DNA from 4 places in the Streptomyces sp. NPDC098789 genome. Region 1 is predicted to be linked to each of the others. Evidence: riboswitches for the same ligand, from Rfam matches in the RefSeq annotation. Region 1 holds a riboswitch; each other region holds the start of a gene.
What was found. Region 1 has a riboswitch for cobalamin ahead of ACIQWR_RS26740 (prenyltransferase/squalene oxidase repeat-containing protein). Riboswitches for the same ligand answer to the same signal wherever they lie in the genome.
Positions count from the first base shown of each region.

Region 2: another riboswitch for cobalamin. It lies ahead of ACIQWR_RS14610 (ribonucleoside triphosphate reductase); the one in region 1 lies ahead of ACIQWR_RS26740 (prenyltransferase/squalene oxidase repeat-containing protein).
Region 3: another riboswitch for cobalamin. It lies ahead of ACIQWR_RS27310 (cobalamin biosynthesis protein); the one in region 1 lies ahead of ACIQWR_RS26740 (prenyltransferase/squalene oxidase repeat-containing protein).
Region 4: another riboswitch for cobalamin. It lies ahead of ACIQWR_RS08380 (CoA-acylating methylmalonate-semialdehyde dehydrogenase); the one in region 1 lies ahead of ACIQWR_RS26740 (prenyltransferase/squalene oxidase repeat-containing protein).

Region 1 is NZ_JBIWAJ010000014.1:174,157-181,719, forward strand. Features, by position in the region: gene ACIQWR_RS26730 (agmatine deiminase family protein) at 229-1,392, shown strand; gene ACIQWR_RS26735 (hypothetical protein) at 1,447-2,859, opposite strand; cobalamin riboswitch at 3,002-3,077, opposite strand; cobalamin riboswitch at 3,195-3,333, shown strand; gene ACIQWR_RS26740 (prenyltransferase/squalene oxidase repeat-containing protein) at 3,443-6,253, shown strand; gene ACIQWR_RS26745 (hypothetical protein) at 6,250-7,230, shown strand; gene ACIQWR_RS26750 (energy-coupling factor transporter transmembrane component T) at 7,235-7,563, shown strand, end outside.
Region 2 is NZ_JBIWAJ010000006.1:4,130-11,692, reverse strand. Features, by position in the region: gene ACIQWR_RS14630 (GNAT family N-acetyltransferase) at 1-112, shown strand, start outside; gene ACIQWR_RS14625 (DUF6585 family protein) at 75-755, opposite strand; gene ACIQWR_RS14620 (hypothetical protein) at 957-1,433, opposite strand; gene ACIQWR_RS14615 (glycoside hydrolase family 71 protein) at 1,719-3,407, shown strand; cobalamin riboswitch at 3,521-3,704, shown strand; gene ACIQWR_RS14610 (ribonucleoside triphosphate reductase) at 3,733-5,562, shown strand; gene ACIQWR_RS14605 (anaerobic ribonucleoside-triphosphate reductase activating protein) at 5,559-6,158, shown strand; gene ACIQWR_RS14600 (aminotransferase class V-fold PLP-dependent enzyme) at 6,252-7,403, shown strand; gene cobF (precorrin-6A synthase (deacetylating)) at 7,459-7,563, opposite strand, start outside.
Region 3 is NZ_JBIWAJ010000015.1:43,737-51,299, reverse strand. Features, by position in the region: gene cobO (cob(I)yrinic acid a,c-diamide adenosyltransferase) at 1-514, opposite strand, end outside; gene ACIQWR_RS27320 (putative cobaltochelatase) at 514-2,709, opposite strand; partial or broken gene ACIQWR_RS27315 (cobyric acid synthase) at 2,732-4,348, opposite strand; gene ACIQWR_RS27310 (cobalamin biosynthesis protein) at 4,345-5,337, opposite strand; cobalamin riboswitch at 5,372-5,519, opposite strand; gene ACIQWR_RS27305 (hypothetical protein) at 5,623-5,844, opposite strand; gene ACIQWR_RS27300 (anion permease) at 5,865-7,148, opposite strand; gene ACIQWR_RS27295 (alpha/beta hydrolase) at 7,549-7,563, shown strand, end outside.
Region 4 is NZ_JBIWAJ010000003.1:192,401-199,963, reverse strand. Features, by position in the region: gene ACIQWR_RS08390 (enoyl-CoA hydratase/isomerase family protein) at 1-956, opposite strand, end outside; gene ACIQWR_RS08385 (acyl-CoA dehydrogenase family protein) at 953-2,098, opposite strand; gene ACIQWR_RS08380 (CoA-acylating methylmalonate-semialdehyde dehydrogenase) at 2,103-3,602, opposite strand; cobalamin riboswitch at 3,812-3,998, opposite strand; gene ACIQWR_RS08375 (short-chain fatty acyl-CoA regulator family protein) at 4,067-5,473, opposite strand; gene aceA (isocitrate lyase) at 5,790-7,121, shown strand; gene aceB (malate synthase A) at 7,229-7,563, shown strand, end outside.

The sequences.
Region 1 (7,563 bases):
CCCCTGCGGGCCGCCCGAACGGCGCTCCTCGACGGAGGCCCCGGGTTGACTGAATGTTCAGTCAGTGCCAGAGTGACAGCACGTGGTCGCATCACTCTCCGTACCGAGCGGCCGTTGCGGCGCGGAGCGCGCACCCTTGTGCGTAGAGACCGGTTTGTCCGTCTACGTCATACCGCGCTCCCGCCCAGGCCGGATGCACCTGCCGCCAGCCCACGATCGGAGTCCCCCGTGTCCTTCCCGCCCCCCACCCGACGGACCGTCCTTCGCACCCTCACCGGTATCGGCGCAGTCGTGCTGGGCTCCGCGGCCTGCGGGCCCGCCACGACCGGAGCCCGGGCAGAAGCCCTCGCCGCGCCCTCCCTCGCCGCCTCGGGCAACGGCAAGCGCCGCATGGGCGCCGAGTGGGAGAGCCACACCCGCACCTTCATGGCCTGGCCGGCGCTCAGCTCGGTCTGGAAGCAGGACCTGCGCTACGTCCGCGAGGACATCGCCCGGATCGCCCGGGCCGTCGGCGACTACGAGGCGGTCGTCATGATGGCCCGCCCGGACCAGGTGGACGCCGCCCAGCGCGCCTGCGGCGCCCGGGTCGAGGTCATCCCGCTGCCGGTCGACGACCTGTGGGCGCGCGACACCGTGCCCGTCTTCGTCGAGGAGGGCGGCAAGGTCATCGGCGTCGACTTCAACTTCAACGGCTGGGGCAACAAGCAGGAGCACAAGAACGACGGGGCGGTCGCCCGCGCCGTGCTCCAGAAGTACGGGATCCCCCGGGTCCAGGCCCCCTTCGTCGCCGAGGGCGGCTCCGTCGAGACCGACGGCCAGGGCACCCTGCTGATCACCGAGAGCTCGATCGTCAACGACAACCGCAACCGGGGCAAGAGCCGGGACGCCCTGGAGGCGGAGCTCAAGCAGACCCTGGGCGTCGAGAAGGTGGTCTGGCTCGCCGGTGTGCGCGGCGAGGACATCACCGACGCCCACGTGGACAGCCTGGTGCGCTTCACCGAACCGGGCGTGGTGCTGCTGGACCGCGCCCACCCCAGCACCCCGCCGGACTCCTGGTCGCGCTCCGCCGACCAGGCCCGCTCCGTCCTGTCGAAGACGACGGACGCCCGCGGCCGGCGCTTCGAGATCATCGACCTCCCGCAGCCCGACCTGAACCGGATCAGGGGCGAGGGCGACGACTTCGTCTCCACCTACGCCAACTTCTACGTCGCCAACGACGCCGTCTTCATGCCCAAGTTCGGGGACGCCAAGGCGGACGACCGTGCCCGCGGGATCCTGCGGGAGCACTTCCCCCAGCGGGACGTCGTACCGGTCTCGATCGACACGATCGCCTCGGGCGGCGGCGGCATCCACTGCTCCACCCACGACCAGCCCGGCAAGCCCGCCGCCTGACGGGAGCGACCGGGTACGGGTCCCCGCGCGCGGGGACCCGTACCCGGGACGGGGTCAGGCGCCCCAGCGCAGGGCGATGGTGTCGCCCACGTTGATGACCGTCTCGCGCAGGGCCCCGGCGAAGGCGGAGCCGTCGACGCTGATCTTCCAGGTGTTCCCGCCGCTGTTGGCCTTGCCGTTGACGGCCGTGATCGCGCCGGTGCCCGAGGCGGGGGTCGCGCTCGTGACGCAGCCCGACGGGGTGGCGCCGGTGGTCGCCGCGGTCAGGACGTCGCCGAGGGTGGTGGTCGCGGCGGTCGGGGTGAAGGCGACCGAGCAGACCTTGAGGTTGCCCGCGCCGTCGTCGACGGTCAGCGCCAGCTTGGTGGCGGTCCCGGCCGTGAAGGCGGACTGGGCCACCCACTGCGGGGCGCCGGGGGTGACGGGGACGGGCGGGGCCGTGGTGAAACCGCCGCCCGCGACGGCGCGCAGCGCGTCGATCGAGGCGTAGGCGGTGGGGGCCGTGTCGGAGGGCTTGTACTTGAAACCGCCCGCCGGGTTGTACTGGTTGGCGATCAGGAAGTCCACGGGGGTCTTGCCGCTGCCGGTGAGGAAGTCTCCGGTCTGCGGGTTGAATCCGCAGGCGTTCAGGCCCGCGACGCCCCAGCCGTTCGAGCTGGTGTTGACCCCGTAGAGGGAGTTGAAGGCGCCGCTGCCGGAAACGAGCGTGCTCTTGAGGAAGTTCTTCGCCTTGACGACGCCGGTGTCGGTGTTCGGGACGCCGGAGACGCAGAGGGCGGCCATGGCCGCGCCGGTCATGTCGACGTCGCTCGCGGAGTTGAGGACGGTGGGGTTGCCCTCGCCCTTCTGGAACGTCCAGCCGCCGTCCGCGTGCTGGTTGGCCCGGATGCGGGTGACCATCGAGTCGGTCAGCGCCTGCGGGATGCGGTCGGCGCCGCTCTGGGTCTTGGCGCCGCGCAGGGAGAGCGCCGCGAAGACCGTGCCGTTGAAGTTTCCGGAAGGGCCGAAGTAACCGGCCTCCGCCGTCTGCCAGTAGGAGTAGATGTTCGCGACGAGGTTGCGCGAGGCCGAGACCCGGGCCGGGTCGATGCCGGCGGCGTAGGCGTTGAGGGTGCCGCGCTCGTAGTCGGTGACCACCGGCGCGGCCTGCGGCCACCCCGCCGTCGACAGCAGGTTGCGGTAGACCGTGCGCGCGTTCTTCGTCGTGTCGCCGCCCGGGTAGACGTCGACGACCGCGGTGCCCGCGGCGGCGAAGGTGCTGAAGGCCCACTCGTTGGACAGGCCCGAGCCGGCGTAGGAACCGTCCGCCGCCTGGAGGGACTTGAGGTAGGCGACGCCATTGGTCTTGGAGGTGGCGATCTGCGCCGGCGACGAGGTCGCCGAGGCGGGCAGCGCGGTGAGGACGAGCGCACCGAGCGCGGCGGGAACCGCGAGCGCGAGGCGGCGGGAGGTACGGGGACGGGACATGGCCTGCTCCTGGAAATCGGCGGACGCCGGCCGCTCACCGCTCGGGCCTCACGTCGCCGTCGCAGGGACACGGCTGGGGCACGGGCCGGAGAGCCGCCGTCCGGAACGCGTGGTACGGCTTCCTGTTGCTGCATCGCCGTATGGGCATTCGGGCTCCGGAACGGCCCCCGCCGTCCCACACCGTTGCGCGTCAGCCCCGGATTCTCACCGGGTTCCCCCATGTGGCAGCCCTGGACGCTACCCGAGTGATCAAGCCACCGCCAGCCGCCCGGCCCGCGGAGGGACCGGCCCGCGCCGTGGGGGCGTCGCCTGAGACGTAGGCCACCTTGACGCGTCCACGGAATCCGTGTTGCACTCCGGCTGATAACTGCTCAGCTCCAGGGGAAGCCGGTCGAATTCCGGCACTGACCCGCAACCGTAGGCCCGGTTCGTCCCGGGCGAGTCGGAATGCCTGGGGCCGAAACACAGCACGAAGAGCGCCGTCGCGGACTACGGCGTGGTCGTAACAGCTCCCCCGTGGCCCGAGGGCCGGGTGGGGGCCGATCGCCACGCACGCAGCCGCCCGGCAGAGACGAGGGCCGCGGTGGGGACCGAACAGCAGGCGCAACGGACGCGGCCGAGACGGCGGTTCCTCTCGCTCGTCACCGCGTCCTTCCTGACGCTCGGTGCGGCAGTGGCCTTCCTCACTCCTCCCCCGGTCGCCCACGCCGACCCGATCGAGCAGTGCACGGCCACCGCCGGCGCCATCGTGGCGGTGGACTTCGGCCCCTTCGGCGGCAAGGTCCAGCGCGGCTGCGACACGACCCCGACGACGGGGTACGAGCTGCTGCACACCGCCGGGTTCACGACCACCGGGACCGTCCACGACGGCCCCGCCTTCGTCTGCCGCATCGGCAACGGGTCCTTCGACTCCGGTACGCAGTACCCGACTCCGGACAAGGAGCCCTGCACCGTCACCCCGCAGGCCACCGCGTACTGGTCCTACTGGATCGCCTCGCCCGGGCAGCGCAACTGGACCTACAGCCCGCTGGGCGCCATGGCCCGGAACCCGAAGCCCGGCGATGTGGACGCCTGGGTGTACGGCGCCACCTCCATCGGCGGCACCTCCGGCAAGCCCGCCTTCTCCCCCGACGACGTCCGGGCCGGCGGCGGCGTCACCCCCGACCCGGCCGTGCCCACCGCTCCGCCCACCGTGCCCGCGGGGGCGGTCGACGTACCGGCCGCCCTGCGCTGGATCACCGGGAAGCTGACGGACGGGGAACGGGTCGTCGACGACGGGGCCACCACCCCGAACCACTTCCTCACCACGGAAGCCGTGTTCGCGCTGACCGCCGCGGACCGGGGGAGCCCGGCGGCGAAGAAGGCGGCCGCCTTCCTGGCCACGCCCGCGCAGACCGACGCCTACGCCTACCCGGCGGGCAAGGGCGGGATCCCCGACGCGACCGCCGCCGCGCGCCTCGCGCTCGTCGCCGAGGCCACGGGCAAGGACCCGCGCGCCTTCGGCGGGCACGACCTGCTCGGCGACCTCCTGACGTACGTGTGCCCGCGCGACATCGGTGACGGCGCCCCCGTCGACGGCTGCCTCACCAAGGGCGACTTCCGCACGACCGGCCAGTCCGACGCACAGGCCATGGCCGTCATCGCGCTGCTCGGCGGCGGGGTCACCCCGCCCGCCGACGCCGTGCACCGGCTCGTCGGCCTCCAGTGCGAGGACGGCGGCTTCAGCGGCGTCCTCATCCGCTCCGGCGGCTGGTGCGACAGCGACCCGATCGCCACCGGCCTGATCACCTTGGCCCTCCAGCGCGCCGGTGGGTACGGCGGAGTCGTGCAGAAGGCCCGGGGCAGCCTCAAGAAGTCCCAACTGCCCACCGGCGCCTGGCCCGCCGCCCCGTACGAGACCACCGGCAGCCCGGCCGCCACCGCCTGGGCCGCCCAGGCGCTGCGCGCCCTCGGCGACGACGCCTTCGCGGACGCCGGTCTCTCCTGGCTCTCCAAGCGGCAGTCCACCACGGGCGGTTTCGGCTTCGACGAGAACGACACCGACTCCCGGATGTTCGTCACCGCCCCGGCCGCCGTCGCGGGCGCCAAGAGCGACCTGGTCCTGCTGACCACCAAGCCGGCCGACCCGACGCCGACCACCCCGCCCACCACCGCTCCGCCCACCACCGCCCCGCCGGCCGGTGACGGCCCGGACCTGGGCAGGGGAACGGCGTACCTCGCCGACCGCGGCCGGCTGGTCCAGGGCCGGTACTACGAGAGCGGCGCGGGCACCGGCTTCGCCGACTACGGCCTGACCATCGACGGCGCCTACGCGCTCGCCGCGACCGGCCGGGACAACACCACCCTGCGCAACATCGTCGACTTCCTCGACAAGGGCGGCAAGGACGGCACGGGCCGCACCGTCAACGACTGGACGCTCATCGGCACCAAGTACGCGGGCGGCGGCTCCCTCGGCAAGGCGGCCCTCCTCGCCGAGGCCGTCGGCCGTGACCCCCGCGCCTTCGGCGGCCAGGACCTGATCGGCGCGCTCGCCAAGGGGATCTGCCCGGCCAAGAGCGAGACGCCCCAGCAGTGCGCGGCGAAGGGCAACTACACCTACGCCACCTCGGTCTTCTCCCAGTCCCTCGGCGTCATCGCCCAGGTCCGCGCCGGGGAGGGCGCCGCCGCGGCCGAGCCCGTCGCCTTCCTCAAGGGCCTCCAGAGCCCCTCGGGGGCCTGGCCCAGCCTCATCGGCGAGCCCAGCCAGGACGAGGTGGACTCCACCGCGATGGCCGCCATGGCCCTCGACCTGCTCCCGGACGCCGGCTCGCAGAGCGCCGTCGACAAGGCGATCGCCTGGCTGGCCGCCCAGCAGAAGGACGACGGCGGCTTCCCCGGTGCGTCCGGGAACTCCGTCAACTCCGCGGCCCTGGCCGTGCAGGGCATGTCCCTGGACGCGGCGAAGTACACCGACCGCATCGCGAAGGCCCGTAAGTTCCTGCGCTCGCAGCAGAACGGCGACGGCGGCTTCCGGATCGCCAAGGAGGGCCAGGCCGGATCCGACGTCCGCGCTTCGGCCCAGGCGGTCGGCGGCGCCACCGGCATCTCCTTCGGCCTGCTGACCCGCGACCTGAACGGCACCACCCCGGAGCCCGTTCCCAGCACCTCCGGACGGCCTTCGGGCGGCAACGGCTCGCCCGTCATCGTGACGCCGGGCGAGAGCGGCGGCGCGGGCTCGGCCGGCGGTTCCGCGTCCGGCGGGGGCGCGACCGGCGGCTCGGGCGGGGGCGGCCTCGCCTCCACCGGCACCCAGGTCGGCGCCCTCGCCGTCGCCTCCCTCCTCCTGGTCCTGGGCGGCTGGGCGGTCACCCGCGCCGCCGGACGCCGCCGCGAGCGCACCGGGAGCGGAGCATGACGCGCCGGGAGCGATGGACGACCCGCCGGGATCCGGGAACGCCGCTCGCCCGCGCGGCGCGCGCCCTGGCCCGCTCGGCCGCCGCGCTGGGGCTGGCGGTGGCGGCCCTGACCGCCACCGCGGCCCCGGCCGGGGCCGCCCCGCAGCCGATGGGCCGGTGCACCACCAGTTCGGGAGCGGTCCTCGCCGTCGACTTCAGCCGTTGGGGCGGGCCGGTCTACCGCTCCTGCGGTACGACGCCGACCACCGGCTACGAACTCCTCAACCAGGGCGGCTGGGCCACCACCGGCACCGGCCACGACGGCCCCGCCTTCATCTGCCGGATCGGCTACAGCGGGTACCAGGGCGGCAGGCAGTTCCCGACGCCGCAGCAGGACGACTGCGTCCTGACCCCGCCCGCCTCGGCGTACTGGTCGTACTGGCACGCGGGCCCCGGTCAGAACACCTGGGAGTACAGCCAGCTCGGCGCCATGCTCTACAAGCCGAAGCCCGGCAGCGTGGACCTGTGGATCTTCGGGGCGACCAACGTCGAGGGCACGGAGGGCAAGCCCTCCGTCACCCCCGACCAGGTGCGCGCGCACAACGCCGCCCCGACGGGCGGGCCCGCGCCCCAGGACACCCGCACCGCCGCGCCCCTCCCGCCGCACGTCGACACCGGCCCCCGGCCGCAGGACCCGCCCCCGGCCGCGGCGCCCCCGGCGGCGTCCGCCCCGGCGGCCTCGGCCTCGCCGCCCGGACCGACGGCGCCGGTCGGCCCCTCCGCGAGCGCCCCGCCGACGCCCACCGCGGCTCCGTCGACCAGCGCCCCCGCGGTGGCCGCCCCGGCGCCGGGTCCCCAGGTGGTCGAGGCGGCGCCCGCCGCCGACGCCGCCCACGACGCGGGCTCGTACCTGCCCGCCGTCGCCACCGGGGCGCTGGTGCTCCTGATCGCCGGCGCCGCCGTGTTCGCGGCCAAGCGCCGCCGTCGTACGGAGTAGCCGCGTGGCACGCACCACCGCGGCGGCCGCGCCGCCCGCGGCCGACTCCGCGCCGGACGCGGGCGGCCGCCGTCTGCCCCGCACCCTGCACCCGGTCGCCTGGTGGATCTGGGCCCTCGCGCTCGCGACCGCCGTCAGCCGCACCAACAATCCGCTGCTGCTGTTCCTCGTCCTGGCCGTCCTCGGCTACGTCATCACCGTGCGCCGCACCGACGCCCCCTGGGCCCGCGGCTTCAAGTACTACCTCTACCTGGCGCTGACCGTGGTCGCCATCCGCGTCACCTTCCGGGCGGTCTTCGCCACCGGCATCACCCCCCGCGACCACTTCCTCTT
Region 2 (7,563 bases), on a different contig from region 1:
CCAGTCCGGCTGGGCGAACGGCGCCTTCATCGACGAGGTGATCCTCGGCCTGCTCGCCGAGGAATGGCCCGGGTTCAACCTGCCGAGCGCTCCGCCTGCAAGCGCTGGATGAGTGCGTGCAGGACCGCCCGGTTCGGCAGTTCGCTCGCCTTGCTGTGGAGCGACTCCTTCCCGTTGACGTCCCGCACGGCCACCCTCGACCCCGGGTTCTCCACGAAGGCGTCGAAGTCGTCCCAGGTGACCGTGCGGACGTCCCGGTGGATGCCGGTGGCATCGACCGAGAGCGGTCCGAACTCCATCGCCCGGCCGGAGCGGACCGTCTCCAGGGCGGCGGGCAGCAGGTGCGCCATGATCCGGGCGGACACCTCGGCCATGAGCGCGTCGCCCTCCGCGATGCCGCTGAGCATCACCTCGAAGTCGCCGTCGCCGTCCCGGGAGAAGTGCATCTTGGTGCCGTGCGACCGAGTGGGCTTCATGCCGTCCTCGGTGAGTTTCATCGGCGGCTGATAGAGACCGACCTCGTAGGAGGAGACCTCGCTCCAGAGCAGGGCCCGCTGCTTGCGGCCTGCCCGCCCGAGCAGTCCGTGCTCGTACAACTCGACCTCGTCGTACGGTTCCAAGTTGATCGTCGAGATGCTGTGGCGCCAGATCCACAGGAACGCCGCCCCGCCGAGGACCGGGGGCATGAGCGCGATGAAGAGCGGTTTGCCCGCGGCGAACATCCCCAGCCCGACCACCACGAAGAAGACCACCACCGCGCCCACGCTGAGGCTCGCGGATCTGCGTCGGCGCGCCCTGGAAGGTCCGCTGCCGGAACCCGCCGCGAAGGTCCTCTCGTGTCGGCCTAAGCCCGCCGGTACGTCCTGATTGCTCATCATGTCCCCCTCGTCGTCCGCCGGTTGGCGATCGGGCGACCATTGTGGAGCCATCCGGCTCCGCCCGGAGACGGAATCGGATCAGAGGCGGTGGACCCGCTCCTGTTCCAGTGCGAGCGGGTAGCGCCCGGCGGCCAGGATCCGCAGCCCCGGCGCGCGGGCGAGCAGGGCCCGGAGCCAGTTCAGGGCCTCGGGAGTGAGTCGGTCGGAGCCGTCCAGGACGAGCAGCATGTCCCGCTCCGCGAGCCACGAGGCGGCGTTGGCCGACCCGCGCGGCAGGTAGGGGATCCCCGGTACGGTGCCCAGCACACCCACCAATTCGCGGACCCCGCAGGCGTATTCGAGGGTGACGACGGCCACCCCGTCGCAGAAGTTCGAGGTCAGGCGCCGTGCCATCTCCCGCACCAGCAGGCTCCGCGGGGCGCCGAACCCTCCCGTCACCGTCAGCACCCGCCCCCGCCGGACGGCGGTGAGCAGCCGGGACAACTCGGCGGAGGTCGCCGGCAGCGTCCCCGTGCACCCCGGTTGCCGTTCCTGTCTCCCGTTCGGATCCCCCATCGGCACGATGCCCCCCATTGCATGCGTGGCCCAACGCGGCGCCAGGGTTGATTCGAGCCGCGTGCGGTCGATTATGCGCCAGTTGTGCCGTAAGGCCAGGGGAATTTCGCATTCCGTACAGGGTGTTGACCGTCCCCCGGCCGTCGAGACGCTCTGCGTAGTCGGCGTGGTTCCCCTGACGTACGCGCCCGGCCCGACCGGAGGGGGAACGGTTGTCCGGATGTCGGGAATCGGCTCTACTGCTGTGCAGCCCCGGACACGGGCACGTTCCGGAAGGGGACCAGGATGAGTGCGCAGCGACAGGGTCGGCCCTTATCGCACCGGCGCCGCCCGGGCCTGCGCGGCGGCCGGATGCTGCTGGCCGCGCTCGTCTCGGGCTTCCTCCTCGTCGGGGTGTTCGCCGCGACGGGCATCGCCTGGGACCCCTTCTCCGCCGGACCCCGCCCGGACCGCTCGGCGCCGGACATCGGCGCGCCCTGGTCCACCGGACCCGGCGACCACGGCCGCTCCGCCGGCACCCCGGGGAGCGGCGCCCCCGACGCGAGCCCGGACCCCGCCGCGTCGGGGAGCGCGGGCGCCGGCGACGACGGGGGCGCGGCGGGCGGCGGCGTGCGGCCCGCCGGCGCCCTGCCCTTCGACCTGCCGGACGCCACCGCGCTGCGCGCCGGCAAGAAGCTGGTCTTCGCCCACTACTTCACCCCCTACCCGCTCTCCCTCGACAACGCGAGCGCGGACGGCGACTACTACACCCGCAACTACCTCGCCCCGGCGGGGGAGAACGGCAAGCACGAGCGCTACGGCGGGCTGCTGCGCGACCGACCGCTGCCCGTAGCGCCCCAACAGGGCAACTGGGAGCTGGCCAACCTCCGTCAGGAGGTGCGCACGGCCCGCGCCGCCGGGATCGACGGATTCACCCTCGACCTGCTCTCCCTCTCCGGCCCCAACTGGGACCGCGCCAACCTCCTGATGGAGGCAGCCCGTTCGGTCGATCCCGACTTCAAGGTCATGCTGATGCCGGACATGACCTCCCTCAAGACGGACGACCCGGCCGTGCTCGCGGCCGCGCTCGCCGCGCTCGCCGTGGCACCCGCCGCGCACCGGCTCGGCGACGGACGGCTGGTCGTCTCCCCGTTCAAGGCGGAGGAGAAGGACGTCGCCTGGTGGACCCGGGTGCTGGACCTGCTGAAGTCGAAGCACGGCATCCGCACCGCGTTCGTCCCGCTCTTCCTCGACTTCGGCGCGCACGGCGCGCGGTTCGCGCCCATCAGCTACGGGTTCTCCGAATGGGGCAGCCGCAGCTACGTCGGCCAGGACGGCGCGGCCGGCGACGTCCGGCGCGCGCACGAGGCGGGCAAGATCTGGATGCAACCGGTCTCCGTCCAGGACGCCCGCCCCAACCAGGGGATCTACGACGAGGCGGGGAACACCGCCACCCTGCGCTCCACCTGGACGCACGCCATCGACGACGGCGCCGACTGGGTGCAGCTGACCACCTGGAACGACTACTCGGAGGGCAGCCAGTTCGCACCCTCCCTGCACAACGGCCACACCTACCTGGACATCTCCTCCTACTACCTGACCCGGTTCAAGACGGGCGCCTGGCCGCGGATCGTCCGGGACACGCTCTACCTGACCTCGCGCACCCAGTTCGCCGCGACCGACCCGACCGGGACCCAGTCCCTGGTGATGTCCCTGCGCAAGGGCAGCGCCGCGCCCCGGGACGCGGTGGAGGTGCTCAGCTTCCTGACCGCGCCGGCCACCGTCCGTACCGCGACCGGCGGGGACGCGGACGCCTACGAGGCCCCGGCCGGAGTCGGGTCGCACCTGCTGGAGCTGCGCTCCGGCACCAGCTCCGCCCGGGCGGTCCGCGACGGGGCCACCTCGACCGCGGTCGAGCTGCCGTACCCGGTGGACCGCAAGGTCGCGGTCCAGGACCTCCAGTACTACGGGGCCACCAGCGGTCGCGCTTCGTAGCGGCGCCGGCGCGCGAGGGCGGCCGGCCGGACGGGTGGGAGGGACTTTGGGACCCTCTCCGGGGACGAAGGTCACCCAATATCTAGTGGTCGCACTGGGCGGTCATATCCATATGTAGTGTTGGCCCTGCCGGTTCGGCGGGGTCACGCTCATGCTCGCTCATGTCCGCCCCGACCGAGGCAACAGGGAACCCGATGCGAATCCGGGACTGCCCCGCAACGGTGAGCGCACGCCCTTCCCCCGACGGGGACGGGGCGCCGCGCGAGTCCGACACCTGCCGGCGAACGAACCACACTTCCGTGCCGAGCCTCGTGGGAGGGCTGCCGTGACTGCTGCCGTCGACGCCGTAGAGACCGTGACCGAATACCTGGAACGCCGGGACTGGCGGGTCAACGCCAACGCCAACCAGGGCTACTCGCTCGGCGGCCTGATCCTGAACGCGGCGGGCAAGGTGACGGCGAACTACTGGCTGGAGCGCGTCTACCCGGCCGAGATCGCCGGCGCCCACCGCGAGGGCGACTTCCACATCCACGACCTGGACATGCTCTCCGGCTACTGCGCGGGCTGGTCCCTGCGCACCCTGCTGACCGAGGGGTTCAACGGGGTCCCCGGCCAGATCGACTCCGGCCCGCCCCGGCACCTGTCCTCGGCCGTCGGTCAGATCGTCAACTTCCTCGGCACCCTCCAGAACGAGTGGGCGGGCGCCCAGGCCTTCTCCTCCTTCGACACCTACCTCGCCCCCTACGTCCGCCTCGACGCGATGACGTACGCCCAGGTCAGGCAGTGCGTCCAGGAGCTGGTGCACAACCTGAACGTGCCCTCGCGCTGGGGCACCCAGACCCCCTTCACCAACCTCACCTTCGACTGGACCTGCCCCGAGGACCTGCGGGAGCAGGTCCCCGTGATCGGCGGCGCCGAGGTGGACTTCACCTACGGCGAGCTCCAGAGCGAGATGGACCTGATCAACCGGGCCTACATCGAGGTCATGACGGAGGGGGACGCCACCGGCCGGGTCTTCACCTTCCCGATCCCGACCTACAACATCACCCGGGACTTCCCCTGGGAGAGCGAGAACGCCGAGCGGCTCTTCGCGATGACCGCGAAGTACGGGCTCCCGTACTTCCAGAACTTCATCAACTCCGAGCTGTCCCCGAACATGATCCGCTCCATGTGCTGCCGGCTCCAGCTCGACCTCACCGAACTGCTCAGGCGCGGCAACGGCCTCTTCGGCAGCGCCGAACAGACCGGCTCCCTGGGCGTGGTCACGCTCAACTGCGCCCGCCTCGGACACGTCCACGCGGGCGACGAGGACGCCCTGATGGCGGCCGTGGACCGGCTGTGCGAGCTGGCCAAGGACAGCCTGGAGCTGAAGCGGATCACCGTCCAGGACCTGATCGACGGCGGGCTGTTCCCGTACACCAAGCGCTACTTGGGCACCCTGCGCAACCACTTCTCGACCATCGGGGTCAACGGGATCAACGAGATGATCCGCAACTTCTCCGGGGACGCGGACGACATCACCACCGAGGCCGGGCACGCGCTGGCCGTGCGCCTGTTGGACCGCGTCCGCGCACGCATGGTGGAGTTCCAGGAGCGGACCGGGAACCTCTACAACCTGGAGGCCACCCCGGCCGAGGGGACGACGTACCGCTTCGCCAAGGAGGACCGGCGGCGCTTCCCCGACATCCTCCAGGCGGGCACGGACGCCAACCCCTACTACACCAACTCCTCGCAGCTGCCCGTCGGGTGGACCGACGATCCCTTCGAGGCGCTGGAGCGGCAGGACGAACTCCAGGCCAAGTACACGGGCGGCACGGTCCTGCACCTCTACATGTCGGAGCGGATCCCCACCGCCGAGGCCTGCCGGTCCCTGGTGCGCCGCTCGCTGGAGCGGTTCCGGCTGCCCTACCTCACGGTCACCCCGACCTTCTCGATCTGCGCGGAGCACGGCTACCTCGCGGGTGAGCAGCCGAACTGCCCGCGGTGCGGCGCCGATTGCGAGGTGTGGACACGGGTCATGGGCTACCACCGGCCGGTGACCTCCTTCAACATCGGCAAGAAGGGCGAGCACGCCGAGCGCGTCCACTTCCGGCACGCCGAGGGAGCGCCTGGAGCGGACACGGGTTCGGGCGCGGGAGCGGGAGCCGGGGCGTGATCCGGATCGGCGGCTGGTCGCGGCTGTCCACCTGCGACTGGCCGGGCCGGCTGACCAGCACCGTCTTCTGCCAGGGCTGCCCCTGGCGGTGCGGGTACTGCCACAACCCCGACCTGCTCCCCCCACTCGCACCCGCCGCGGTGAGTTGGGAGGAGGTGCTGCGCCACCTCGCGCGGCGCACCGGCCTGCTCGACGGCGTGGTCTTCTCCGGTGGCGAACCCCTGCTCCAGCGCGGCCTGGCCGAGGCGATCCGCGAGGCCCGCGCGCTGGGCCACCAGGTGGGCCTGCACACCGGCGGGGCCTTCCCGCGCCGCTTCGCCCGGCTGCTCGACGAGGGCCTGCTGGACTGGGTCGGCTTCGACGTGAAGGCCCCGCCCGGCCGTTACGAGCGGGTGACCGGCATCGGTCACGCGGCGGCCTCGGCCGAGGCGAGCCTGCGCCTCCTGCTCGCCTCCGGCGTCCCGCACCAACTGCGCACCACCGTCGATCCGGCGCACCTGGACGCGCGGGCCCTGGCGGATCTCGACGGCTGGTTGGCGGGGCTCGGCGCCGGGAGCTCGGTCCGTCAGGTGCTGCGGCCGTCCGCCGTGGCGTAATTGGCCCTACCGGATCATGCGGTCACCCCCGCATGATCCGGTGGGGCAGCACCACCGCTGCCGCCCGCCGCGCCGCACATCCCGGAGGCACCCGTGACCGAGCCCATCACCCCGTCGGCCTTCCCCGGTGGGGCCGGACTCTTCCGCCTGGACCCGGACGTCGCCCACCTCAACCACGGTTCCTTCGGGGCCGTGCCGATACCCGTCCAGGACGCCCACCAGGCCCTGCGCGAGGAGATGCACGCCGACCCCGACGCCTTCTTCGTCGGCGTGGGCGACCGGATCGCCGCCGCCCGGGCCAGGATCGCCGCCCACCTCGATCCGGCCGCCGACCCGGAGGGCATGTCCTTCATCTCCAACGCCACCGAGGGCGCCAACCTGGCCCTGGACGCCCTGCGGCTCGCCGAGGGCGAGGAGATCCTGGTCACCGACCACGGCTACGGCACCGTGGTCGAGGCCGCCGCCCGCCGCGCCCCGCTGAACCGCGTCGCCCTCGACCCGCGGCTGCCCGACGAGGACGCCGTGCGCGAAGCCGTCCTGGCCGGCCTCACCCCGCGCACCAAGGTCGCCGTCCTCGACCACATCAGCTCGCCCACCGCCCGGCTCATCGCCTCCCCGCAGCTGCTCGCCGACCTCGCCGAGCGCGGGATCACCACCATCGTCGACGGCGCGCACGCCCTCGGGATGCTCGCCGAGCCGCTCGCCGGCCGGGCCGACTTCTGGTTCGGCAACCTGCACAAGTGGGGCTACGCGCCCTCGGGCAGCGCGATCCTCTCGATCACGGACCCGGCGCACCGGGAGCGGATCCGGCCCCTGGTCCCGTCCTGGGAGAACCACCTGGGCTACCCGCGCGCCCTGGAGGGCCGGGCCACCCTCGACTACACCGGCTGGCTCGCCGCCCCGGACGGCCTGGACCTGCTGGCCGGGCTCGACGCCACCAAGGTGCGGGCGCACAACAGCGCCCTGGTCGACCACGGGACCGCCCTGCTCGCCGAGCTGCCCGGGGTGGTCCCGCTGCCGCACACCGAGGGGCTCGCCATCCGCGCCCTGCGGCTGCCGCCGGACATCGCGCGGACCCCGGAGGAAGCCCGGGTCCTGCGCGAGGAGATCGCCGCGCGGCTGCGCATCCGGGTCCTCATCTGGCCCTGGCAGGGCGGGGGCGGCATCCGCATCTCCGGCCAGATCTACAACCGGCCCGAGGAGTACGAGCGCCTCGCGGCCGAGCTCCCCGCGCTCCTGGGCTGAGCCGGGCGCGGGTGCGGGCGCGGGCCGGGCACCTGCCCGCACCCGCGCCCGACGGTCAGTTCCGGCGGAGCAGGTACGTGTCCATGATCCAGCCCTTGCGGGCCCGGGCCTCGGTGCGCAGCTCCTCGATCCGCCCGGCCACCTCGGCCAGCTTCCCCGA
Region 3 (7,563 bases), on a different contig from region 1:
CCACGAGCTTCTCGGGTGCGTTGCGGCCGGTGATGACCACGTGCTGGGTTCCGGGACGGTCCCGCAGCACCTCGATCACCTCGTCCACGTCGATCCATCCCCAGTGCAGCGCGTACGTGAACTCGTCCAGGACGTACAGGGTGTGCGTCTCGGCGGCCAGGTCGCGCTTGACCTGCTCCCAACCCTCCTTGGCCGCCTGCTCGTTGTCGAGCTGCGCGTCGCGCTGGACCCAGGACCAGCCCTCGCCCATCTTGTGCCAGACGACCGGGCCGCCCTTGCCCGTCTCGCCGAGGGCCTTGAGCGCGTTCTCCTCGCCGACCTTCCACTTCGCCGACTTGACGAACTGGAACACCCCGACCGGCCAGCCCTGGTTCCAGGCGCGCAGCGCCAGACCGAAGGCGGCCGTCGACTTGCCCTTGCCGGGGCCGGTGTGGACGAAGACCAGCGGGCGGTTGCGGCGCTGACGCGTGGTGAGTCCGTCGTCGGGGACGACGGTGGGCTGTCCCTGGGGCATTAGGCGGCCTTCCTCTGGGTGCGGGTCCGGGTCTGGGTCGGGCTCTGGTGCGCGTGCTGGTTCTGCTTCTGGTTCTGGTGCTGCGCCGACACGGCGGTACGCACGTCCTTCACGAGCCCGGCCAGCGAATCGGCCCGCAGCCCGTCGAGGGTCACGGCGGGACCGCCCAGATCGGTGGCCAGTACCCCGGCCAGACCGAGCCGGACCGGGCCCGACTCGCAGTCCACGACGACCGAGGCGACGTGCTGGCCCTGGAGCAGCAGCGCCGCCCGCCGCGCGAGCGCCCGGGCGTCGCCGCCCGCCGCTCCCGCCGAGGTGGCGCGGCCGTCGGTGACGACGACCAGCAGCGGGCGGCGCGAGGGGTCGCGGAGCCGCTCGACGCGCAGCACCTCGTGGGCCTTGAGGAGACCCGCCGCCAGCGGGGTGCGCCCGCCGGTCGGCAGCTGCTCCAGCCGGGCCGCCGCCGCGTCCACCGACGAGGTGGGCGGTAGCGCCAGCTCGGCGCCGGTCCCGCGGAAGGTGATCAGGCCGACCTTGTCGCGCCGCTGGTAGGCGTCCAGCAGCAGGGACAGGACCGCGCCCTTGACCGCGCCCATCCGCTTGCGGGCCGCCATCGATCCCGAGGCGTCGACGACGAAGAGGACGAGGTTGCCCTCGCGTCCCTCCCGGGTCGCCTGGCGCAGGTCGTCCTTGCGCACGACCAGGCCGCGGCCGCTGCGCCCGCGGGCGAGTTGGTGCGGGGCGGCCGCCTGGACGGTCGCCGCGAGGTGCAGCTTGGTCAGCTGGCCCCGGGGGCGCTGGGCGCCGGTCGTGCGCCCGTGCGCGGTACGGGCCCGCGAGCGCCGTCCGGACGCGCCCTCGCCGAGCCCCGGGACGCTGAGCATCTTGGTCCGGAAGGGGTCCGCGGCCCCCACGGCGGCCTGGGTGGGACCGTCGGCCGCGTCGGCACGGGCCGGCGCGGGCTCCGCTGCGGGCTCGGGGTCCCCCTCCGGGGCCGACTCCGGGGCCGACTCCGGCGCCGGATCGCTGCCGTGGTCCTGGGGCGGCGCCCCGCCGTCGTCGGGCCCGCCGTCGGGGCCGCCTTCGGGTCCGTCACCCGGTCCGCCGTCCGTGCCGCCTTCCGGTCCGCCGTCGTCCGGGCCCTCCGGCTCGGGCTCCGGGTCGGGTTCCGGCTCCGGCTCCTCGTCCGGGAAGGAGTCGAGGATCTCGTCGAGCTTGTCCTCGTCCAGCCCCGGCGCGTCGAAGGGGTTGCGCCGCCGCCGGTGCGGCAGCGCCAGCAGCGCGGCCTGCCGGACGTCCTCCTTGCGCACGTCCGTCCGCCCGTCCCAGGCGGCCAGCGCGGTGGCGGTGCGCGCCATCACGATGTCGGCCCGCATCCCGTCCACCTCGAAGGCGGCGCAGGTCGCGGCGATCTGCATCAGCGCGCCGTCGCCGAGCACCACGCGGCCCAGCAGGGCCCGCGCCGCGACGACCCGGGTCCGTACGTCCGCCTCGTCACCGGCCCAGCGCGCGGTGAAGGCCGCGGAGTCGTCCTCGTACGCGAGCCGGCGGCGCACCACCTCGACGCGCTGCGCGGGCTCGCGGGAGGCGGCGACCTCGACGGTCAGCCCGAAGCGGTCCAGCAGCTGCGGCCGCAGCTCGCCCTCCTCCGGGTTCATCGTGCCGACCAGCAGGAAGCGGGCGGCGTGCCGGACGGAGACGCCCTCGCGCTCCACGTAGGAGGCGCCCATCGCCGCCGCGTCGAGGAGCAGGTCGATGAGGTGGTCGTGCAGCAGGTTGACCTCGTCGACGTAGAGGATCCCGCGGTGCGCGTCGGCCAGCAGACCCGGCTCGAAGGCCTTCACGCCTTCGGACAGGGCGCGCTCGATGTCGAGGGCGCCCACCAGCCGGTCCTCGGAGGCGCCGACCGGCAGCTCCACCATCCGCGCGGGCCGTGCCGTGCCCGGACCGCCCTCGTGCGGGCCGTCGGGGCAGGCCGGGTCCGGCGCGGCGGGCGCGCAACTGAACCGGCAGCCCGCGACGACGTCGACCTGCGGCAGCAGCGCGGACAGCGCGCGGACGGCCGTGGACTTGGCCGTCCCCTTCTCGCCGCGCACGAGCACGCCGCCGACCGCGGGGCTCACGGCATTGAGCAGGAGCGCCAGGCGCAGGTCGGCCTGGCCGACCACTGCGGTGAACGGGTAGGGCGTGCTCATGCGTTGCTCACTCCTTGGGCAATTCCAGCCTCGCCGGCGTTTGAGGCGCGGGTCCGGGCGGAGCCCGGTTTCGGGAAGGGGTGGGTAGGGGACGGCCCCCGCAGGGCCCGGGCCGTCGTCACGGCGCACCCGGCGGCAGGAACGGCAGGCCCGCGGGGGCGCCCGACTCGATCAGCCGCAGCAGGGCGTCCGTATCCGCGTGCTCCTCGATCAGGTCGCCGAGCAGGTCCAACTGCTCCTCCCGCAGGGAGCCGAACGACGTGTCCGGCGCCGGCACGAACCGCCGCCCGGCCGCGCGCGCGACCTCCCGCAGGAAGGCCCGCCGGAAGCCGTCGCTCTCCAGCGACCCGTGCCAGTGGGTGCCCCACACCTCGCCGACCCGGCACCCGTCCAGGAAGGGGGTCCCGCCCCGCACGTCGGCCACGCCGTGGTGGATCTCGTACCCCTGGACGCTCTCGCCCAGGGCCCGACCGCTCGGCCGGGCGAGGGTCTTCTCGCGCGCGAAGCGCACGCGCACGGGCAGCAGCCCGAGCCCGTCGACGACCCCGGCCCGGGATTCGACCTCGTCGTCGATGGACTCGCCCAGGGCCTGGAAGCCGCCGCAGATGCCCAGCACCGGGCGCCCCTCGGCGGCCCGCCGGGCCAGCGCGTCGGCGAGCCCGCGCTCGCGCAGCCAGGCCAGCGCCTTCACGGTGCCGCGGGTGCCCGGTACGACGACCAGGTCGGCGTCGGCCAGTTCCTCGGCCCGGTCCACGAAGCGCACCACGACGCCCGGTTCGGCGGCCAGCGCGTCGACGTCCGTGAAGTTCGACATCAGGGGCACCGCGCAGACGGCGACCCGCAGCACGTCCTCGCCGACCGGCGGGGCGACCACGGATTCCCGTACGGCGCCGCGCAGGGAGACGCGCAGGCCGTCCTCCTCGTCGATGCCGAGGCCGTGCTGGAAGGGGAGCACGCCGTACGTCGCCCGCCCGGTCAGGCCCCGCAGCATCTCCATGCCCGGCTCCAGCAGGGAGACGTCGCCGCGGAACTTGTTGACGAGGTAGCCCGCGATCAGCGACTGGTCCTCGGGGGACAGCAGCGCCGTCGTGCCGAAGAACGAGGCGAAGACCCCGCCGCGGTCGATGTCGCCGACCACGACCACCGGGAAGCGCGCGGCCCGTGCGATCCCCATGTTCACGATGTCCGTGCGCCGCAGGTTGATCTCGGCCGGACTGCCCGCCCCCTCGCAGATCACGGCGTCATACGTGCCCCGCAGTTGCTCCAGGCAGTCCGTGACGATGCCGAGCAGCTGCTCCTGGCGCCCTCCGTGGTAGCCGCGCGCGCTCATCTCGCCCACCGGCTTGCCCAGCAGCACCACCTGGCTGCTGCTGTCGCTGCCGGGCTTGAGCAGCACCGGGTTCATCAGGGCGGTCGGCTCGACCCGGGCCGCCTGGGCCTGCATCGCCTGGGCGCGGCCGATCTCGGCGCCCTCCAGGGTGACGAAGGAGTTCAGCGACATGTTCTGGGCCTTGAAGGGGGCCACCTTCACGCCCTGGCGGGCCAGCCAGCGGCAGATGCCCGCCGTGACCACGCTCTTGCCCGCGTCGGAGGTGGTCCCGGCGACCAGGAGCCCCCCGCCGCGCCGTGCGCCGCTCATGCGCGTCCCTTCGCCTTCGTCGTACGGGCCGGACCGCTGCGGTCCGACGTGCAATGTGCCACCAACACCCGCAAGGACACGCAGGCCCCGAGGGAGATCCAGGTCACCCGGCGGGACAGCCGCACGGCCCGCTCGATGTCCGCGACCTCGACCGGGCGGCCCGCCGCCCCGTTCAGCACCGCCCGGTGCTCCACGCGCCCGGCGTACGCCAGGGTCCCGCCGAGGCGGACCCCGAGCGCCCCGGCGAAGGAGGCCTCCACCGGTCCGGCGTTCGGGCTGGGGTGGGCCGCGGCGTCCGCGCGCCAGGCCCGTACGGCGCCCCGCCGGTCCGGTCCGGCCAGTACGGCGGCCAGCGCGGTCAGCCGCGCGCCCGGCCAGCCCGCGACGTCGTCGAGCCGGGCCGAGGCCCAGCCGTAGCGCAGGTGGCGGGGGGACTTGTGGCCGACCATCGCGTCGAGGGTGTTCACGGCGCGGAAGCCCAGCAGCCCGGGCACTCCCGCCAGGGCGCCCCAGACCAGGGCGCCGACGACGGCGTCGGAGGTGTTCTCGGCGACCGACTCCACGACGGCGCGGGCGATCTGCTGGTCGTCCAGGGCCTGCGGGTCGCGCCCGCACAGGTGCGGCAGCCGCTCGCGGGCCACCTCGGTGTCCCCGGCGGCGAGCGCGCCCCCGATGGCGCGGGCCTCGCGACCCAGCGAGGTGCCGCCGACCACCGCCCAGGTCGCGGCGGCGGTCAGGGCGATGCGGGCGGCGGCGGGCCGGGAGCGCACGGCGCGGGCGCCGAGCGCGCCGACGGCGGCCGCGCCCCCGGCGCACACCAGGGCGTGGACCGCGCCCCGGGCGCGGCTCTTGCCCCACAGGGCTCGTTCGACGGTGGCGGCGGCCCGCCCGAAGGCGGCGACGGGATGCCCGCGGCGCGGATCACCGAGGATCCGGTCGCCGATCAGGCCGGCCGTCGCGCCGTACGCGAAAACGCGATCGGCACGCATGTGGCAGGTAGGTCCTCACTCAGGGTCCGCGCCCTGGTTCGACGTGTCCGGTGGCGAGAGTTCCTGGCTTCCGGGAGCCTTCGGCTCCTCGGTGACAGTGGCGGGACCGCGCCGGATTCGCACCGGACTTCCTCTTCATGCCGCCGTATTGGCTCGGGCAGTCCACCACGCACCGCGAACGCCCGTCAACTTGCCGTTGACCTGCGAAAGCTCCCCCCGGCCGCGGGCCGGAGGGAGCTTTCGGACGTGCTGGTGCGGGAGGGGCGCCCGGGGGTGACCGGGGTGTCAGCTGACGATCAGGTAGATCGCGTAGCCGACGGCCACCGCGCACAGTGCGAAGCAGGCGTACGCGCCGGTGCGCGCCAGGTGGGCGGTGCCGCCCTGGCCGGTCGCGGTCTCGTGCTTCGAGAGGCCCACGATGCCCAGGGTGAAGAGGGTCACGAGGGCGACGGTCGCGGAGAGGCTGACGCCGAACACGGAGCCGAGTGCTGCCCAGTCGATCTTCATACTGCCGATTCCTCTGTGGGTCAGACCGCGGCGGCGGGAGCCGCCGGTGCCGGGGGAGCGGCCGGGGCCGGGGTCGGGATGGTCGCCTTGAAGGCCTCGTCCGTGACCGCGGCGGTGGTGCCCGCGACCGGCGGGACGGCCACGGCGGCGATCGCGGTGGTGACCACGCCCGGCGCCTCGGCGGCGGTGTCCGCGGTGGTGCCGGCGGCCTCGTTCACGTTGGTGTGGTCGACGACCTGGCGGCGCGAGATCAGCCAGATGGCGACGCAGGAGCCGACGAGGAAGAGGGCGACGGCGGCGACGCCGACGTCACCGGTGCGCATGACCAGCTCGGCGCCCGCGGCCACCAGGGCGGCGGCCGGCAGGGTCAGGCCCCAGGCGATGAACATCCGGCTGGCGGTGGACCAGCGGACCACGCCGCCCTTGCGACCGAGACCCGCACCCATGACCGCACCGGAGCAGGCGTGGGTGGTGGAGAGGGAGAAGCCGAGGCTGGAGGAGGCCAGGATGACGCTCGCGGCCGAGGTCTGGGCCGCGAAGCCCTGCTGCGGCTGGAGGTCGGTCAGGCCGCTGCCCATGGTGCGGATGATGCGCCAGCCACCGAGGTAGGTGCCCATCGCGATCGCCATGCCGGCGGAGACGATCACCCAGACCGGCGGGTTGGAGCCGGGCGCGAGCGCCCCGCCCGCGACCAGCGCGAGGGTGATGATGCCCATGGTCTTCTGCGCGTCGTTGGTGCCGTGCGCGAGGGAGACCAGACCGGCCGAGGCGATCTGACCGGCCTTGTAGCCCTTGGCGGAGGTCTTCTTGTCGACGTTGGCGCCCAGCTTGTAGGTCAGCTTGGAGGCCAGCATCGCGGCCACACCGGCGACGATCGGCGCGGCGATCGCGGGGAGCAGCACCTTGGTGACGAGCGTGTCGCCGTTGACGGCGCCGAGGCCGGCGGAGGCGACGGCCGCGCCGACCAGGCCGCCCATCAGGGCGTGCGAGGAGCTGGACGGCAGGCCGACCAGCCAGGTGACGAGGTTCCAGAGGATCGCGCCGACGAGCGCGGCGAAGATCACTTCCGGCTGGATGCCTTCTTCGTTGACCAGGCCCTTGGAGATCGTCTTGGCGACCTCCACGGACATGAAAGCGCCGACGAGGTTCAGCACGGCGGACATGGCCACCGCCGTCTTGGGCTTGAGCGCGCCGGTCGAGATGGTGGTAGCCATCGCGTTGGCCGTGTCGTGAAAACCGTTCGTGAAGTCGAACACGAGAGCGGTGATGATCACGATCCCGAGGAGAAGCGTTATGTGCTCCATTTACCCAGGCTTCTGTTTGACGTCAGTGGCTAGCCGACCGTAGGCAATCTGGGTGAACGGAAGATGAACTGGAACGGGCGGAGCGGTGTACCGGTCGGGGGTCGATTTGGGGCCCTCGTCCCGGTTGATAGGTCGATCCATCGATTTACGCACGTCAGGCCGGGGTTGGCTACCGGCCGGACGGGGGCATTCCGACCCGCCCGGCCACTCGCCCGGACGCCCGGACGAGATCCAGATCACGCCCGGAGCGGCGTCGGAGCGGAGCCTGGGCGGAGGCGGGGCGGACCCCGCCCGCACCCTGGTCGGGGTCCGGGTCCGGACCCTGCGGAACGCTCGGCTCCGTCGGCCGGGACCGACCGCTCCACTGGCCGGGGCGGGCGTGCCGGTCGACACTGGAGCGGTGCGCTCCGCAACG
Region 4 (7,563 bases), on a different contig from region 1:
CGGTCCTTGTCGATCACCTGAGCGCGAATGCCCTCCACCAGATCGGGGCAGGTCAGAGCCGCGCAGGAGACCCGGTACTCCTGTTCCAGGACCCGTTCCAGCGGGCCCAACGTGCGGGCGCGGCGCAGTGCGGCCAGGGTCACCTTCAGCGCCGTGGGCGACTTCGTCAGGAGCAGGTCGGCGGCCTCCTTCGCGGCCGGTGCGCCGCTGGCGCGGAGCCGGTCCAGGATCTCCTCCACGGTGTCCGCCGCGTAGCAGTGGTCGATCCACTCCCGCTGGGCGCGGAGCCCGCCGCCGGGCGCGGGCACGACGTACCGCTCCAGCACCTCGTGCACGTCGGCGTGGGCGAGGTCCGCGGACAGCTGCGGCAGCAGCGCCGCGGGTACGAAGTGGTCGGCGAGGCCGCACAGCAGGGCGTCGGCGGCGTCCACCGGCGTGCCCGTGAGGGCGAGGTGCGTGCCCAGCTCGCCGGGCGCCAGCGTCAGGAGGTAGGTGCCCCCGACGTCGGGGACGAAGCCGATGCCGGTCTCGGGCATGGCCACGCGGGAGCGTTCGGTGACGATCCGGACGCTGCCGTGGGCGGAGATCCCGACGCCGCCGCCCATCACGATGCCGTCCATCAGGGCGACGTACGGCTTGGGGTAGCGGGCGATCCGGGCGTTGAGCCGGTACTCGTCGCGCCAGAAGTCCGCCGAGGCGGTGGAGCCGCTGCGGGCGTCCGCGTGGATGGAGCGGATGTCGCCGCCCGCGCACAGGCCGCGCTCACCGGCGCCGCGCAGGACGACGGTCCCGACGGCCGGATCGTGCTCCCACGCGGTCAGTGCCGCGTCGATGCGCAGGGCCATGGCGTGGGTGAGCGCGTTGAGCGCCCGGGGGCGGTTCAAGGTCACGTACCCGGCCCGTCCCTCGGTGTGCAGGAGGACGTGGTCGGCGCCTTCGGCGGCGGTGGGGCTCATCGCAGGGCCTCCGTGAGCCCGCGGGCGACGATGATGCGCATGACCTCGTTCGTTCCTTCCAGGATCTGGTGCACCCGCAGGTCGCGGAGGATCTTCTCGATGCCGTACTCGCTGAGGTAGCCGTACCCGCCGTGCAATTGCAGGGCCCGGTCGACGACGGAGTAGCCGGTGTCGGTGGCGAACCGCTTGGCCATCGCGCACAGTTGCGGGGCCAACGGATCGCCCTGGTCCAGCGAGGCGGCGGCCTGGCGGACCAGCGCGCGGGCCGCGGCCAGCTCGGTGGCCATGTCGGCGAGCCGGAACTGCAGCGCCTGCGCGTCCAACAGCCGTGCTCCGAAGGCCTCGCGGTCGGCCAGGTACGCCAGGCTGCGGTCCAGTGCGCTCTGCGCACCGCCCAGCGAGCAGGCGGCGATGCCCAGGCGGCCGCCGTTCAGGCCGTTCATGGCGATGCGGAAACCGTCGCCCTCGGCGCCCAGCCGTCGGTCGGCGGGAACGCGGACGGCGTCGAGGACCACCTGCCGGGTGGGCTGGGCGTTCCAGCCCATCTTGCGCTCGTTGGGGCCGAAGGAGACGCCGGGGTCGTCGCGTTCGACCACGAAGGCGGAGATCCCGCCCGATCCTTCACCACCGGTGCGCGCCATGACGATGTACACCTCGGCCGCGCCGGCTCCCGAGATGAACTGCTTGACCCCGCTCAGGACGTAGTCGTCGCCCACCCGTTCGGCCCGGGTGCGCAGCGCGGCCGCGTCCGACCCGGCGCCCGGCTCGGTCAGGCAGTAGCTGCCGAGGGACCGGGCCGAGCACAGCGCGGGGAGCCACCGGTCGCGCTGGGCGGCGTCGCCGTAGCGGTCGATCATCCAGGCGACCATGTTGTGGATGGACAGGTACCCGGCGATGGAGGGGCACCCGGTGGCGAGGGCCTCGAAGACGAGGACGCCGTCGGCGCGGTTCAGCCCCGAACCGCCGTGCTCCTCACGGACGTACACGCCGCCGAGTCCGAGGTCGGCCGCCTTGCGGAGCACGTCCACCGGGAAGTGCTTGTCCTGGTCCCAGCCGACGGCGTACGGACCGAGCTGCTCCTGTGCGAAGTCGAGCGTGACCTCGGCCAGGGCGAGCTGATCGGGGGTCAGTGTGGTGGTCACCGGCTCAGCCCATCGTCGGGATGGTGAAGCTCGCGCCCTCCTTGGCCCCGGAGGGCCAGCGCGAGGTGACGGTCTTGGTACGGGTGTAGAAGCGGATCGAGTCGGGGCCGTGCTGGTTGAGGTCTCCGAAGCCGGACCGCTTCCAGCCGCCGAAGGTGTGGTAGGCGACGGGGACCGGGATGGGCACGTTGACGCCGACCATGCCCGCACCGACGCGGCGGGTGAAGTCGCGGGCGGTGTCGCCGTCGCGGGTGAAGATCGCGACGCCGTTGCCGTACGGGTGCTCGGTGGGCAGCCGCAGCGCCTCCTCGTAGTCCGCCGCGCGGGCCACGCACAGCACCGGACCGAAGATCTCCTCGCGGTAGATCCGCATGCGCGGGGTGACGCGGTCGAAGAGGGTGGCCCCCGCGAAGAAGCCGTTCTCGTGCCCGGGCAGGGTGAACCCGCGCCCGTCGACGACGAGTTCGGCGCCCTCGTTGACCCCGATGTCGACGTAGCGCCGGACCCGGTCCAGCGCGTCCCGGCTGACCAGCGGGCCGAAGTCGGCGGTGGCGTCGTCGGAGCGGCCGATCCGCAGGGTGGCGATGCGCTCCTTGAGGCGGGCGACCAGCGCGTCGGCGGTCTCCTCGCCGACGGGGACGGCGACGGCGATGGCCATGCAGCGCTCGCCGGCCGAGCCGTAGCCCGCCCCGATCAGGGCGTCGACGACCTGGTCGAGATCGGCGTCCGGCATCACGATCATGTGGTTCTTGGCGCCGCCGAAGCACTGGGCGCGCTTGCCGTGGGCGGCGGCGGTGGCATAGATGTGCGCGGCGATCGGGGTGGAGCCGACGAAGCCGAGCGCCTGTACCCGGGGGTCCGTCAGCAGCGTGTCGACCGCCTCCTTGCCGCCGTTGACCACGTTGAACACGCCGGGCGGCAGCCCCGCTTCGAGGAACAGCTCGGCCAGCCGCAGGGGTACGGAGGGGTCCCGCTCGGAGGGCTTGAGGATGAAGGCGTTGCCGCAGGCGAGCGCGGGGGCGGCCTTCCACAGCGGGATCATCGCGGGGAAGTTGAAGGGGGTGATGCCCGCGACGACGCCGAGCGGTGAGCGCAGGGAGTGCACGTCGATGCCGGTTCCGGCGTTGTCGGTGAACTCGCCCTTGAGGAGGTGGGGGATGCCCGCGGCGAACTCGACGACCTCCAGGCCGCGTTGGATGTCGCCGTGGGCGTCGGCGACGGTCTTGCCGTGTTCGGCCGACAACAGTCGCGCCAGCGACTCCCTTTCGCCTTCGATGAGTTGCAGGAAGCGCAGCAGGACACGGGCCCGGCGCTGCGGGTTCCACTCGCCCCACTCGCGCTGCGCCGCCTCGGCGTCGGTGATGGCGGCCTCGGTGTCGGCGCGTCCGGCGAGCGGGACCCGGGCCTGGACGGCGCCGGTGTTGGGGTCGTGGACGTCGGCGAAGAGGCCGGACGTGCCGGTGGTGTGCTTTCCGCCGATGAAATGGGTGAGTTCGCGGACCATGGGAGCCTGCTCTCGTCAGGTGAGGATCCGGGGACGGCACGGCGCACCGGCAACCGGACCCGGGTCGGGTCCGTCGCGTGGGGTGCCGTGGGACAGGGCTGCCGGAGGCGGCCGATGAGCTAGAGCGCGGGGGTCGCCGCTCGCTCCGCCGGATCACCAGGGTCGTGGGTACGGACCGGTGCCATGCGTGTCTGCTCCATCCTCGTGGACAACACGGAACGTTCCGCGGCCGGTAACCTGACTCCCGGATCACCGCGTGCCGTCCGCCTCACCGACGTGAAGCCGTCAGTGGCGTGTGGAGGGCAGCACACTCCCCGGTCACAGTGGCGGGACCGTGCCGGATTCACACCGGCTTCCCTGCACCGCGGACCTTGTGCCACGAACATATAGTTGGACGTCCTAGTAAGTCCACCCCCACCTTCGCCATCCCCACCGGCACGGCCGGCCCGGATGGCCGGCGCGGCTCAACCGTCCTCGGCGACGACCGGATAGGGCACGAAGGTGCTGCTGTTCTCGTCGACCGCGAGCGTGCGACCGAGCGGGGGAGCGGCGCGCTGGGGGCATTCGAGGCGTTCGCAGAGGCGACAGCCCATGCCGATCGGCGTGGCGGCCGAGGCGTTGGCGAGGTCGAGCCCGTCGGAGTAGACCAGGCGGGAGGCGTGCCGGATCTCGCACCCGAGGCCGATCGCGAAGGTCTTGCCGGGCTCGCCCCAACCGCCGCGGTGCCGGGTGACGGCCCGGGCGGTCCACAGGTGGCGCGCGCCGTCGGGCATGGCGGCGATCTGGACGTGGATGCGGCCGGGGGCGGCGAAGGCCTCGTAGACGTTCCACAGCGGGCAGGTGCCGCCCGCCCGGGAGAAGTGGAATCCGGTGGCGGACTGCCGCTTGGACATGTTCCCGGCCCGGTCGACGCGGACGAAGGAGAACGGCACGCCCCGCAGGCGCGGCCGCTGGAGTGTGCTGAGGCGGTGGCAGACCGTCTCGTAGCCCAGACCGAAGCGGACGGTGAGCTTCTCGATGTCGTAGCGCTCCTCCTCGGCCGCCGCGTGGAAGGCCCCGTACGGGAGCACCAGCGCCGCGGCGAAGTAGTTCGCGATGCCGATCCGGGCCAGTGACCAGGCGGCCGAGCCCTCGTCGAAGTCCTCCGAGGCGAGGGCGGACAGGCCCGCTCCGTGTTCGAGGAGCGCGAGTTGGGTGGCCATCCGGAACGCCTGTTGACCGGGGAGCAGCCGCGGCGACAGGTGCAGGGTCCGCCGCGCGGGGTCGTAGCGGTGCAGCCGGTCGGCGTCCGGGGCCAGGCGCACGCCGTGCCGTTCGGCCAGCCGGTCCGCGAGGGCGGGCAGCACGCCGCCGGGGCGGATGCCGATCGCGCCCGCCAGCTCCTCGGCCGCGAGATCGGTGTCGTGGAGGTAGTTCTGGCGGCGGTAGAAGAACTCGCGGATCTCCTCGTGCGGCGGCCGGGGTCCGCCGACGGTCCCCCCGGCCCTGCCGTCGGCGGCGTCCGAGAGCCGCTCCGTCAGGGCGACGTTGCGCCGCCCCAGGTCGAGCAGGACCCCTGCGACGGCCGGCAACCGCTGGACCAGCTCGGCCAGTTCGGAAGCGGAGACCCGGGCGGCCGTGATGTCGTCGGCCAGTGCCTCGCGCAGGTCCGCGACCGTGCGCGCGCCGTCCCGCTCCGCGAAGAAGCCGGGATCGACGCCGAACGCCTCCGTGAGCCGGAGCAGCACGGGCACCGTGAGCGGGCGCGAGTCGTGCTCCATCTGGTTCAGGTAGCTGGGGGAGATCTCCAGTCGGCGCGCCAGCTCGGCCTGGCTGAGCCGCCGCTCCTCGCGCAGCCGCCGCAGCCGCGCCCCCGCATAGGTCTTGCCCATCGTGCCCCCCGTACCGCCTACCAGTGAGTAGGAAAGTGAGTGTAGGCGCGGCGGCGGACCGTGCACCCTTCGCAATCTTGGCAATCGCGGCGAAGAAGATGCGCAGAACGTGGCATGCGGCCACGGTTGATGGCACTCGGTGCCACTGCCAGAGTCGGACTGCGGCCAGGAAGCCCGCAGAAGCGTCCGGCGGGCGCCGAGGGCGGATCGCGCACCACGGTGTGCAGGGTGCACCGAGTGTCACCCGGTGACTCGTCGATGTCTCATTCGCACATTTCACATGTCCACTTTTTGACGTGACTCAGGGGAGACGGCCATGGCCACGCAGCAGGCTCAGGCTCAGGACCGGAATCAGGCTCAGGCCCAGGCGGGAACGACGACGGCGGCGGCCCGGGAACTGGAGCAGCGGTGGGTGAGCGACCCCCGCTGGGCCGGCATCGAGCGGACCTACTCCGCCGAGGACGTCGTCCGCCTCTCCGGCAGCGTCCGCGAGGAGCACACCCTGGCCCGGCGCGGCGCCGAGCGGCTGTGGCGCCAGCTGCACGAGCAGGACTACATCCACGCCCTGGGCGCCCTCACCGGCGGCCAGGCCGTCCAGCAGGTGCGGGCGGGACTCCAGGCGATCTACCTGTCCGGCTGGCAGGTCGCGGCCGACGCCAACCAGGCCGGCCACACCTACCCCGACCAGAGCCTGTACCCGGTCAACTCGGTTCCGCAGGTGGTCCGTCGGATCAACAACGCCCTGCTGCGCGCCGACCAGATCGCGACCGCCGAGGGCGGTACGGACACCACCGACTGGCTGGCCCCGATCGTGGCGGACGCCGAAGCCGGCTTCGGCGGCCCCCTCAACGCCTTCGAGCTGACCAAGGCCATGATCGCGGCGGGCGCGGCGGGCATCCACTACGAGGACCAGCTGGCCTCCGAGAAGAAGTGCGGCCACCTCGGCGGCAAGGTGCTCGTCCCCACCGCCCAGCACGTCCGCACCTTGAACGCGGCCCGCCTGGCCGCCGACATCGCGGACACCCCGACCCTGATCATCGCCCGTACCGACGCCCTCGCCGCCACCCTGTTGACCAGCGACGTCGACGAGCGCGACGCCGAGTTCTGCACGGGCGAGCGCACCGCCGAGGGCTTCTACCACGTCCGGGGCGGGATGGCCCCGGTCATCGCCCGCGGCCTCGCCTACGCCCCGTACGCGGACCTGATCTGGGTGGAGACGGGCACCCCGGACCTGGCGCAGGCCCGCGAGTTCGCCGAGGCGATCCACGCGCGGTACCCGGACCAGATGCTGGCCTACAACTGCTCGCCGTCCTTCAACTGGAAGGCGGCGCTGGACGACGACCAGATCGCCAAGTTCCAGCGGGAACTGGGCGCGATGGGCTACCGCTTCCAGTTCATCACCCTGGCCGGCTTCCACTCGCTCAACCACGGCATGTTCGACCTCGCCCGCGGCTACGCCGAGCACGGCATGACCGCGTACGTCGACCTCCAGGAGCGCGAGTTCGCCGCCCAGGCGCAGGGGTTCACCGCCGTCAAGCACCAGCGCGAGGTCGGCACGGGCTACTTCGACCTGGTCTCCACCGCCGTCAACCCGACCTCCTCGACCACCGCGCTCGCGGGCTCCACGGAGGAAGAGCAGTTCCACTAGGCCCCGCACCGCAGCGCTCGGTCCACACCGCACCGCCCCCGGGGCCCCGCACCGGAGCCCCGGGCCCCCTCTTCCTCCGCTCCGCTTCCCTCCTAGAGGAGACCCGTATGTCCGTCCCCGCGATCACGCGCCGCGTCGAGGTCCTCGCGGCTCCGGGCGAGCGCCACGACGAGATCCTGACGCCCGAGGCGCTCGACTTCCTGGCCCGGCTCGACGAGGCCTTCGCGGACCGGCGGCTCAGGCTCTTCAAGGAGCGCGAGCGCCGCTCGGCCAACCTGGCAGCCGGCACCCCGCTGGACTTCTCCCGCGCCACCTCGGCCGTCCGCGCCGACCCCGACTGGCGGGTCGCGCCCCCCGCGCCCGGTCTGACCGACCGGCGGGTGGAGATCACCGGCCCGCCCGAGCGGCGCATGACGGTGCACGCCCTCAACTCCGGCGCCCA